3 regions of the Bacillus sp. C1 genome follow, and region 2 is predicted to be linked to each of the others. Evidence: riboswitches for the same ligand, from Rfam matches in the RefSeq annotation. Region 2 holds a riboswitch; each other region holds the start of a gene.

Region 1 (4,239 bases), on a different contig from region 2:
TACGTTCAAATTGAGAAGAGTCTACAATATTTAGCATATGATGAAATTCTTCTGTTAATAGAAAGTTTGTCACAACACCTTCATCACGAGATACAGGGTTTAAATCATATACACCTGGTAAATCGATTAATGTACCTTGCTTACCCTTTAATTTACCAACTTTCTTTTCTACCGTTACCCCGCTCCAGTTCCCTACATATTCATAAGAACCTGTTAGCGCATTAAACAATGATGTTTTCCCTGTATTCGGGTTCCCTAATAACGCAACCTTATTCACGCTAATTCCACCTTTATCATTTTCGCGTCACAATGACGAATGCTAATAAGTTGCCCGCGGCACTCTAATGTACATGGACCTTTGAACATCGCTTTTTGTTTCATACGAAGTTCACTCCCCTCTGAAAGGCCGAACGCAGCTAATCTACGCTTTAATAACTTATCTAGTGACTGGATGTTTTTCACTACTACTTTCTCACCTATTTGAATATCAACTAAACTCATAATCTCCCCCCCAAAAAAGAGAATGATAATTATTTTCAGAAGGATTATATCATATCCTATTTATGAAGTACTATATCTTTTTTTTTATATTTATTAACAGTTTCGGACAATTATATTCAAATAGTTTTTTACACTATATAACCATTTGAAATATTTCAACATGCAAGTCACTACTATGAAGAAAAAAGGCTCTAATCGCTTCTATCCTTGCTCAAAATTTCTCTTTAAGCTCAAAAAATTTATGTATATATAAGGTTCATCACCATAAGTTGGGAATGAGACATATAGAGAAGGGGTACACTCCATTCCAAGTGGACGCTTTCCGTCCTTGTATTAAAAATGAATCATTTTCCAAAAATCCCCCCATGTTACGGTGATGAACCTATACCTATATAAATCCATTTTGATTTTTCGACACATAACCCGCTGCTGTGGAGAACAAAAAGTGCTCTACACTCTTGTTTCAACTTGGCATGGGGCAGGAAGAGGGGCTGACCGCTTCTATGCATGCCGGATGCTCTCTCCCACCTAAAAAGAATGGTTTGATGTTAGTTTTTCAATTTGTATTTATATATAAACGCCATTTGCCATTCTCATCCATTTCAATTACAATAAACCTAGCAAATAAAGAATCTCGTTATCACAGGGGGAGCCTCGTTGCTGAGAGGGAACACTTCGTTCCGACCCTTAGAACCTGTTAGTTAATGCTAACGTAGGAATTGTGCAAACGTCGAAATACATATAGCTCCTCATTTTCTATTTACGTATTTCCTATCTCCCTATGGTAATTTATTCTTTTTTTGTGCAACTTACATTTAGGGGGAATGACAACATGCGTAACACCAATTTACAAGCGATGATTGAAGCGGCTATCCTTGCAGCCTTTGCCTTGATCATCGACATTTTACCACTCTCAATTAAACTTCCAACAGGTGGTTCCATTTCATTTGCTATGATTCCTATTTTTATAATTGCATACCGCTGGGGATTTAAAACGGCTTTCTTAGGTGGATTAATCTGGGGACTACTACAAATCGTAGTCGGAGATGCGTATATTTTAACGCCTATACAAGCATTTATTGAATACTTTATTGCCTTTGCTTTTATCGGTTTTGCTGGTTTATTCTACCGCCCGATTCAGAAAGCACTTGCGAATACCCAATATTCTTCTGACGAACAACAAGGCATTGGTAGCCGTAAAGAAAAACCAATAGAAAAGAATAGCCAAGGAAAAAAGGCACTTGCTTACATTATCCTTGCTACATTTGTCGGCAGCTTAGCACGTTATTTCTGTCACTTTATTGCCGGTGTTATCTTTTTTGGACAATACGCACCGAAAGGACAATCAGCTTTCCTTTATTCATTAATTGTTAACGGCAGTACGATGCTTGCTTCATTTGCATTATGTACAGTATTACTCTTGCTTCTCTTTACAACTTCACCACGCTTATTTAAAAGCACAAGTGTATATAATACAAACACAAAAAAGAAGAGTGCCTAAATAGGTGCTCTTCTTTTTTGTAACTAACTCTTGATGGAGCATAAAAAATGGTGAATGAAATTTTATCCCGCATTAACGGGCAGTAAGACTCCCACCTCAAAATACAGCAAAAGCAAAAAAGTTAGGTGGGAGAGCAACTGCCCGTAAAAGCCCGATTCGTGAGGGCTAATAATCAGTGGGGGATGAAGACCCCCTCCACTGATTAAAGTTTCACTTTATCAGCGATTTTTCAAATATATCAACTGTTTCTCACAATATATCGGTCGCAACTTTGAATATATCAGCGATTCGACAAAGGATATCGACAAGCCAACAAAAAACGACAAAAAACACAAGAGCCCCTAGCTCCTGTTTTCCCTTCTTTCATTTTGCATCAACGGCAATTAACTTCGCTTCAATAATATATCGATTTGGCGCATCCCCTATATAATTGAATGGATAACAAGTCGTAAGTGTTAATGTTGATGCTTCTTTTTTTACAATCACTGTGCGATCATCTGCGCTTGTAATCCACTTTCTTTTAATTTCATACGTATACATTTTATGATCGTATTCAACAATGAGCGTATCCTTTTCTTTCAGTTCTCCTAACTCTGTAAATACAGTATCACGATGACCACTCAGTACCGTGTGCCCTCCTTCAGATGGAGCTGTTGTAATATCACTAACAAACATACCAACACCTTTTTTTAAAGTCGTATCATTTGTCCCCCAGTATATAGAGAACTTCTTCTTTATTTTTGGAATACTTAATAGCGCTACTTTTTCACCTTCTTGATATTGCATTTGCGAAGAAGGTATTTGAGAATTTACAAGTGTTTTAATGGAATACCCCTTTGATTTTATCTTTTCAAAATGCTGCACTTCTTCTGCTGTTAACTCTTGTGCTGCACTTTTTCCTTTATACCATTCAAAAGAATAATACCCTCCTATAAGAACACCAAGTATCATGAAAACAAGTCCAATACGATTTACAACTCTCACTTTTAATCCCTCCATGCAAAAAATGGTAGGAGAATCCTACCATTTTTAATATGTGAAGTTATCCTATTCTTTATAGACAAATTAAAAATTCATTTGTTATTTTATTTTTACGGCAAGTATCCAAACAATGATCTTAACGCTACAAAGCATGTACTTACTATCTCCAAATAGCTATATAGCTAAACATAAAAAAAGTATTGCAGATTTCTCTACAATACTTTTTAGTGTCTCAGTATTCACTTATTACTTTCCTGTTACTCTAGAATAGGAGGGTCTGGAGCGATACCCATTTGTCTTGACTCAGTTTTCCTAAATTGGTTAGTGACGTTACACTTACGACGTTGAATACTCCATGCCTGTAAAGGATTTGTGAAAATGACTCTTCGCTCTTCATTAGGGGTCTCTTCTTCAAATTTACAACTTTCGCTCCATTTACACCACTTCATTGTAAACTTGGAAGAAGAATGATCGCTTTCTCGATCAAACAAATACGAAAAACTCATATCTCCAGCTAACGTAACTGTATTACTAGCTGATAACAAAGCGATGGTCATCCAACGTCTCTCCATTCCCTCCTACCCCATTTCACAGTGCCTAAAGCTTATTTTACCTAAAATGTGCTTGCCTTTTACCTTACACCTATAAGTCTATCTAAAAAACGACTACGCAACTATCGATTTTTCTTACAAATCACCTTACATTTTTGTAAGAAACAAAAAAACCTCCATCTCAACGAATGAAGGTTTTCAATCACTTTTCATCTATATATTTTTTCATATCATCTAATCCGGCTTCATACAGTTGCAGCATCATTCCGTGCGAAATTGCTCCAAGAACTAAAGTCATTCCAATCAGTGAAATACGAATAGCAGGAATATCAATTAAGTAAGCTAACATACCAATAACAATGGTTAAAAGTAATGCTTTTATAAATGTCATACTTGTATATTGTTTCTTTTTCATAATCCTCATCCTTTTGGAAGCGTTTTCTTGATATAGTTATTATATCATATCATCAGATCTTTTGGTGGGTATTTCTGTAAAAAGAACGTTGTTAAAAAAATGCCTCTGAGACAGATTACATTCTTTTTGATTTACTCGCCTCTACTAGCTAAACCTGTTGGACGAAAAATAGTACTCTATCCAAATCTTCTTCTCACTCTATTCTATTATATTTATATCCGTTTACTACTTTCGTCATACAAAATAAAAGACCCATATAAAACATAACTGGAATCACAATAATTCTGGGC
Region 2 (4,239 bases):
AAATAACCGTTTACGGCAGGGAACATGGCAATAAGAAGTGCTGGCGAGATGCCAAGTGATAATCCAAGTGGCATTAAAGCACGTACTGTTGCAGCTTGGCTATATAGTAAAATGGATAGAATAAATAGCGCAATAGCGAATAACCACGGTGCACTTGTTACTAAATGTTGGATTGATCCTTGAATCATATTCAAGTTTCCATTAAAGAATGTGTCTCCCATCCAAGCGATACCGAAAATAGCCACAACAGCTGTAGCACCAGCTTTAAAGACGTTTCCAGATACTATACTTTCTACATTTGGCTTACAGAAAATAATAATAAGAGCAGCGATCGTTAGCATGACCATTTCAATTGTATTCGGCATTGAAAGACGAACTAATTTTCCATCGACGATCCATCCTGGACGAAGTGCTTCAAATGAACCAAGAAGAACAACAAAAAGAGTTGCGAATAAGAAGAGAATAACGGATAATTTAGCGCCCTTTGCACCAACAAACTCTTTCTTTTCTTCCAATTTTGGAATCATGCCTTCTTTTAAACGTTGTAAGTATTCGGGGTCTTCATTTAGCTCTTTACCCATTTTGCTTGCAACGAAAGCAGCTAGCATACAAGCGATAAATGTAGAAGGAATACTTACTTTTAGAATATCTAATAATGTAATTTTATAATCAGCTACCATTGCTAACAGTGCGACAGTTGCGGCCGAGATTGGACTTGCCGTAATGGCTTGTTGCGAAGCGATTACAGCGATTGACATTGGACGTTCTGGTCGAATTCCTGATTCACGCGAGACTTCTGCGATAACGGGAAGTACTGAATAGGCAACATGTCCAGTTCCAGCACACAATGTAAATATATATGTCACAATAGGAGCGAAAAATGTAATCCGTTTCGGGTTTTTACGAAGTGCGTTCTCTGCAAGATGAACAAGATAGTCCATTCCTCCTGCAGCTTGCAAAGCACCGGCAGCCGTAATAACTGCTAAAATCATTAGCATAACGTCGATAGGAGGGGCGGTAGGTTGTAGGTGGAAGACAAATACGAGGATTGCCATACCAACACCACCCATAACTCCTAGACCTACTCCGCCAAGGCGTGCACCGATAAAAATGCAGAGTAGTAAGGTAAGAAATTGTAGCCAAAACATAATAAACTACCTCCAAAATTCATATGGTAAGATAATTTTGAATAATTTAATTTCTGGGATGATTATTAAATTAAACAAATAAAAACTGTATATATAAGCCTTTTTTATTATATAACACGTAAAAAGTTACATTCACTATATTTTGTGAAATTATTTCAAGAAAATTAAATGTAAAGTGATGGGATAAATATGATAAAAAGACTACGGATTTGTTTGAAAAAATAAAACATGCTACAATGAAAACGAATTAAGACCGGGGAGCCAAGTGGCTGAGAGGATGTAAGTAAGCATCGACCCTCAACCTGATCTGGATAATGCCAGCGTAGGGAGTTACTTAAAGTTATGTAAGCAGATGTTATCATATAATAATTTGCATGCAAGGCTTTCCTACGTATTTTGTAGGAAAGCCTTTTCTTTTTCAAAAACATATTTTGTAAGGGGGATTTTAATATGTCACAACAAGTTACAATTTCATTTTCAGTCGTACCACAAGCAAAAACGAAAGATGTATATACAGTTGTTGATAGAGCAATTGAAGTTGTACAACAATCGGGAGTTCGTTATGAAGTAGGAGCGATGGAAACAACACTAGAAGGAGAATTAGATGTGCTTTTAGATGTCATTAAGCGTGCGCAACAAGCTTGCGTCGATGCTGGAGCGGAAGAGGTTATTACTTCTATTAAAATTCACTATCGCCCAAGTACAGGTGTAACGATTGATGAGAAAGTTTGGAAGTACCGTGATGAATATGAAAAACCAGAAACGATCTAGCATAACAATTACAACAATTTGGCTGATCCTTCTCATTGTCATATGGGAAGGAGCGGTTTCATTATTTCAAGTTGAACAGTGGATTTTGCCGAAACCTTCTGCAATTGTACAGGAACTAATTGGAATGAAGGATTTATTATTACCAAATACGATACAAACATTGCAAGAGGTTGTCATTGGCTTATTTTTTGCGATTGTACTTGGAACGAGTATTGCAATTATTATGGATGTTATTCCGTTATTCCGCATTTTAATTAATCCATTACTCGTTATTTCACAAACCATTCCGATTGTCGTGTTAGCCCCTTTATTTATTATTTGGTTTGGATATGGGATGCTTCCGAAAGTGATGGTTGTTATTCTTGTTTGTTTCTTTCCGATTGCACTTAGTATTTTAGAAGGTTTTCAAACGGTAGATAAAAACATGCTCAAGTTATTACAAACAATGCGTGCAACGAAATGGCAAATCTATCAAAAGGTGAAATTCCCCGCTATTCTTCCATACTTTTTCTCTGGATTGAAAATTGCTGTTACATATAGCGTGATGGGAGCGATTATTGGGGAATGGCTTGGAGCGAGTGAAGGTTTAGGTGTCATGCTTACACGTGCAACGAAATCCTTTTTAACAGCTCGTGTATTTGGTATTGCAGCAATTATTGTTATGGTGACCTTGTTCTTGTATTTTATCGTAGAATGTATGGCAAGACTAACAGCACCTTGGATATACAGAAAGGACGACAGAAAATGAAAAAAGGTCTAAAAGTAATGCTAGCTGCAATACTAGCAGCTGGTGTTGTTGGTTGTAATGCAGCGAAGAAAGAAGAGAGTACAGATAAAGGGAAAAAAGTAAAAGTTGTTTTAGACTGGTTCCCAAATACAAACCATACTGGTTTATATGTAGCAAAAACGAAAGACTACTATAAAAAACAAGGTTTAGACGTAGAAATTATTCAGCCAGGTGATAATGTTACAGCGGAGCAAATGATTGCTTCAGGAAAAGCAGATTTTGGCATAAGTGCTCAAGAAAACGTAACATCAGCTCGTGTTGAAGGAATTCCAGTTGTTTCAGTTGGAGCAATTATTCAACATAATACATCAGCATTTGCATCACTAAAAAAAGATAATATTACTTCTCCGAAAGATTTTGAAGGGAAGCGTTATGGAGGCTGGGGAACACCAGCAGAAGAAGCGACGTTAAAAACAATTATGGATAAGCATCAAGCAGATTTTAGTAAAGTAGAAAAAATTGTTCTTGGACAAACAGACTTCTTTAAATCAATTGGCCGTGATGCAGATTTTGAATGGATTTATTATGGTTGGGATGGCATTGAAGCAAAACGCCAAGGAAAAGAATTAAATACAATTATGGTAAAAGATTTAGATCCGGCATTAGATTTTTATAGTCCAGTCATTATTACGAGTGAAAAACATACGAAAAATGATAAAGATTTTGTGAAAAAATTTATGAGTGCAACAGCAGAAGGGTATAATTTCGCAATTAAAGAGCCGAAAGAAGCGGCTAATATTTTAATTGAAAATGTACCTGATATTAATAAAGAGTTAGTACGAGAGAGTCAAGAGTGGTTAAGTACGAAGTATCAAGATGATGCGAAAGCGTGGGGGGTACAGAAGGAAGAAGTTTGGACGAATTACATGAATTTCTTACATGATAATAAGGTGATTAAAAAGAAAATTGATGTAAAAGATGCTTTTACAAATGAATTCCTTCCAAGTGAAAAATGAATGGATTACAAATAAAAGATGTTGTGAAAGCATTTGATGGAAAAAATGTATTAGAACAGATTAATGCCTCTATACAAGAAGGAGAATTTGTCTCTTTCGTAGGTCCAAGTGGTTGCGGAAAAAGCACATTATTAAATTTGATTGCGAGCGTTGAAGAGACGACTAGTGGTGAGGTAATCTATAACGATACTCTTGTTCAAAAACAGGATATTGTAAGTTATATGCCGCAGCAAGATTTGTTACTGCCGTGGCGCTCAGCATTGCAAAATATTGTGTTGCCGTTAGAAATTGAAGGGAAGCCAAAGAAAGAGCGACTTACAGAAGGAATGGGAGCCTTAGAGCAGTTTGGTCTAGCTGAATATGCAAATCATTATCCAGACGCACTATCAGGTGGTATGCGCCAGCGTATTAGTTTCCTTCGTACCTACTTATGTGAAAAGCCGATTATGTTACTGGATGAACCGTTTGGTAAGCTAGATGCCTTTACAAAAATGGAAGTGCATCGCTGGCTTTTACATTCTTGGCATCAAGAAAAACAAACAATTGTAATGGTAACGCATGACTTAGATGAAGCGAT
Region 3 (4,239 bases), on a different contig from region 2:
AGCGCCTTTAACAGGGCTTCATTTCCCGCACATTACCATGAATAAAACATTAATGGGGAATGCGATTTTCTTAGGATCATACGCAAGGTATGAACAAAATCGGCCATTTATTGAGTCATCTTGGTGGCAAAATGACGGTGTAGTAAATACAAATTCCATGGTAGGACCTTCTACTGATGTAGTTATAAATAGTAGTGGTACACCAGAGCGCGGAAAATGGAATCATATTGAGACAAAGCAAAACTGGGATCACCTTGATATGGTGGGATTAAGTGTATCGGATGCATTAGGGTTTTCTGATATTAATGCGTTTTATCGAGATATTGCTAGAAAATTATCAAATTTACCAGAATAACTGGATTCATATTGATATGGAAATGTAATAACTCCCTCAAGTTCTTCTGAGGGAGTTTTACTTCGTGAATCGTATCATACATTCGGAGTATAATGGAGTTAATATTAAAATAGCATAATAATTTGAGGTGATGATATGAGAGTTAACGTAGTGATGTCTGGATATGGAACTGTTGGAAAAGAATTTTTGAAATTAGTATTTGAGAAATCTTCATATATAAAAGAGGTATACGGAATCGAACTAATTTTTACTGGGATTATTGGAAGGGCAGTCAGCCTGTATAATGAAGAGGGTTTACATATTGAAAATTTATTAACTTATGGTACTGGTTCTTATGCATTAGAGAAGTATACGGAACACTATCCGCTTGATAAAAATGAAAAATTTCCTCTTGGTACTGTATTCATTGAATCAACACCAACTAATCTTCAAACTGGGGAACCAGGAAAAACATACATGCAGACAGCAATTGAAAATCAGATGGATGTAGTAGCTATTTCGAAAGGAGCACTTGTTAACGCATGGAAAGAAATAAAAGAAAAAGCAAAACTCGCAAACGTACGTATTTGTTATAGCGGAGCAACTGCTGCCGCACTCCCTACATTAGATATTGGACAATATAGTTTAGCAGGGTGCCAAATTAAAAGTATAGAAGGCATTTTAAATGGAACAACAAATTATATTCTTACAAAGATGTACGAAGAAGATGTAACATTCGAAGAAGCGTTACATCAAGCACAGCAAAAAGGAATCGCCGAAACAAATCCATCATTAGATGTAAGTGGAATGGATAGTGCTTGTAAACTATTATTGCTAGCGAATAGTCTATTTCAGTCGGAATACGCCCTTGATTACGTATGTGTAAATGGGATAGAAGGTGTTACAAAACAAGATATAGAGAAAGCAAAAGAACATGGTAAATCTCTAAAACTAATTGCGAAAGCATATAAAGATCACTTAGGAAATCTTAAACTTGAAGTATATCCGCGTGAAATAGAGAAAGGGCACCCACTAGCGCATGTAAATGGGACGGAAAAAGGAATTACTTTTCATACCGACACAATGGGGAAAGTTACTTCAACCGGGGGAGCTTCAAGTCCAAGAGGAGCAGCAGCGGCAGCTTTGAAAGATTTAATTAATTTGTATCGGAAAGATGTGTGATGAAAAGTAGTTGTGTATGTATATTAGTGCTAAATTTATTAATCATATTTGATGGTACTCTAAAATATGTTATGATTAATATGAAATAAATAGTTTATATCTATCCACTAGGGGGGCCTTTTACCGGCTGAGACCAAAGAATACCTTTGAAACCCTTAGGACCTGATCTGGGTAATACTAGCGTAGGGAAGTGGAAGTGACAGAAGATAATATTTTTAAAATATTAATGATGTCCAGTCCGCTTTCTTTACGTATGTGTAAAGAAAGCTTTTTTATTTTACACACTTATTTGAGTGGATCCTAGTAGTTTAGTTAAGAAACTCGTTTTATTTTTTTCTATTACAAATGTTTATTGGAGGGTCTATTATGTCATTTTCACAATTATTACGTAAAGAAGTTAATCCGATTTGGGAAGCAAGTTTTAACCATCCATTTGTGACAAAACTAGGAGAAGGAACATTAGATTTAGCTAGTTTCCGTTATTATGTTTTGCAAGATTCATATTATTTAAGTCATTTTGCAAGAGTACAATCGTTAGGAGCGGCAAAAGCTACTGAATTAGAAACAACAGCTCGTATGGCACATCATGCGCAAAATACATATCAAGCTGAATTATCACTACATGAGAATTTCGCGAAAAAATTAGGAATTACGGAAGAAGAAAAAAAATCATTCATTCCTGCTCCAACCGCTTATGCGTATACATCACATATGTATCGCGCTGCATATGAAGGGCATATCGGGGATGTGATTGCGGCGATTTTACCGTGCTATTGGCTTTATTATGAAATCGGCGAGAAACTCAAAGAATGTAAACCTGAAGAGCCAATTTACCAAGAATGGATTTCAGCATACGGATCTGACTGGTTCCGTACTTTAGTAGAGGAGCAAATTGCTAGACTAGATGCGATTGCGGAAACGGTAACAGAAGTTGACCGTAAGCGGATGAAACAGCATTTTGTAATTAGCAGTCAATACGAATATTCATTTTGGGAGATGGCTTACACGTTAGAAGAATGGCCAGTGAAAAAACAAGTAGAAGATGTAAGTTTATAAGTAAAAGATATGTCGCTCATCATGCAGGTAAGAGTATAAAAAATGACTAACTTAGTTTAGTCATTTTTTTGTTATTCCCTCCCTGTTTTAGAACAGTTATTTTTAGTAATGAATCGATTACATATTATAAAGAATTTATATAATAAAAAAGAGGAAGAAGAGATTTTTTGTTGAAGTTTGTTTAGGGTTGATTGTAAAAGAGATTATTAATTTCTTTTACAATATTCATTCGGATTGCATGAATTGGGATGTATGTTGAAAAAATTAATTTTGGAAAGGAACTAATAAATATGAGAACGAGAAAACGAATAGGGAATAAAATTTTACTCGTTAGTGCCATTTGTGCGATAAGTATTCCTTCTATTTCATATGCGGAGGAAGTAATTTTACCTAAAAATTTCGCAAGTTTATATGAGGATAGGAATACGGATGTATTAAAAACAAGTTTTTATCCAGATACATATAATAATCCGTTCAGCTACCGATTTATTTCGACATTAAAGGAAACAAACACAAATATAAAAGAAATAGACAATGTTGATGATGAAAATCCTGTTATATCTACTACTCTTACATTTATCCGTAATATGCACAATGAAAATTATAAAGCTGCATTTGACTTAACTTCTCGATCTTTACAGAAGGTACTATCCGAAAAGGGATTGGAAGGATATTGGGAGGGATTACCGCTGCAATTAGAAGCAGGTTCCTTTATTGGTATTGGGGAAGTGAAACAAAAAGAGACGAATTCTGTACATACAAATGTAGAAGTGGGACTAGTTTTTGAACAATTTACTGTACCTTTACTAATTAAATTAGACCCATCTGGAAAAGTAGATGATTTTCAACTTAGTATGTCGTTTAGTCCTGTTGCAGAACGTCCATCATATAGTAAGCCTGAATCGTTTGTTGAAAAAGAAGTAGTGGTCGGAAGTGGCGCGTTTCCACTACCAGGAACATTGTCTGTTCCGAAAGGAAAGGGCCCTTTCCCAGCAGTTATTCTTGTTCAAGGATCTGGAGCAAGCGATCAGGATGAAACTGCGTTTGCTTTAAAACCTTTTCGCGATTTAGCTGAAGGGCTTGCTTCGAAAGGAATTGCTGTTCTTCGCTATAATAAACGAACGTATGAACATGGCTTGAAAACACAATTAAGCCCTTTTTATACAGTTGATAAAGAGACAACGGACGATGCACTTCTTACCACTCGTTTTCTTCAAAATGAACCTATGATAGACAAGAATCAAATTTATATCCTTGGTCATAGCCAAGGTGGAATGATGGTTCCGAAAATGATTGAAAAAGACCAAAATCAAAATATCGCTGGGGCAATTGTGATGGGAGGACCAGCTCGTACAATCCAAGATGTTGTTTTAGACCAATTTGATTACTTGTATTCTATCGGTAGAATGAAACCTGAAGAATATAAATTTTACAAAGCGCAATTTAAATTATTAAACGATCCTAACTTCTCTAGTCAGAACCCTCCAAAAGATTTTTATTTAGGATCACCTGTATTTTGGGATTCTATTCATAAAATTAAGGCAGCAGAACTGTCAAAAGAACAAAAGACGCCGCTTTTCATTATTCAAGGAGAACGAGACTATCAAGTTCAATCAAAAATAGAAATTCCTCTTTGGAAAGAACAATTAAAAGAGCGAGATAACGTT

Evidence for each region. A riboswitch is a leader RNA that binds a small molecule or an ion and turns the genes downstream of it on or off. The one in region 2 is predicted to bind thiamine pyrophosphate.
Region 1: another riboswitch for thiamine pyrophosphate. It lies ahead of thiT (energy-coupled thiamine transporter ThiT); the one in region 2 lies ahead of ACX5JI_RS16610 (MTH1187 family thiamine-binding protein).
Region 3: another riboswitch for thiamine pyrophosphate. It lies ahead of tenA (thiaminase II); the one in region 2 lies ahead of ACX5JI_RS16610 (MTH1187 family thiamine-binding protein).

The regions. Positions count from the first base shown of each region.
Region 1 is NZ_JBTMZT010000016.1:47,614-51,852, reverse strand. Features, by position in the region: gene feoB (ferrous iron transport protein B) at 1-277, opposite strand, end outside; gene ACX5JI_RS24285 (FeoA family protein) at 274-501, opposite strand; TPP riboswitch at 1,137-1,238, shown strand; gene thiT (energy-coupled thiamine transporter ThiT) at 1,334-2,002, shown strand; gene srtD (class D sortase, LPxTATN-specific) at 2,366-2,986, opposite strand; gene ACX5JI_RS24270 (hypothetical protein) at 3,241-3,555, opposite strand; gene ACX5JI_RS24265 (hypothetical protein) at 3,737-3,949, opposite strand; gene ACX5JI_RS24260 (ABC transporter permease subunit) at 4,143-4,239, opposite strand, start outside.
Region 2 is NZ_JBTMZT010000005.1:110,721-114,959, forward strand. Features, by position in the region: gene ACX5JI_RS16605 (anaerobic C4-dicarboxylate transporter family protein) at 1-1,148, opposite strand, end outside; TPP riboswitch at 1,393-1,494, shown strand; gene ACX5JI_RS16610 (MTH1187 family thiamine-binding protein) at 1,599-1,919, shown strand; gene ACX5JI_RS16615 (ABC transporter permease) at 1,891-2,667, shown strand; gene ACX5JI_RS16620 (ABC transporter substrate-binding protein) at 2,664-3,662, shown strand; gene ACX5JI_RS16625 (ABC transporter ATP-binding protein) at 3,659-4,239, shown strand, end outside.
Region 3 is NZ_JBTMZT010000010.1:2,813-7,051, reverse strand. Features, by position in the region: gene ACX5JI_RS20570 (esterase/lipase family protein) at 1-355, shown strand, start outside; gene ACX5JI_RS20565 (homoserine dehydrogenase) at 491-1,516, shown strand; TPP riboswitch at 1,616-1,722, shown strand; gene tenA (thiaminase II) at 1,883-2,572, shown strand; gene ACX5JI_RS20555 (alpha/beta hydrolase) at 2,863-4,239, shown strand, end outside.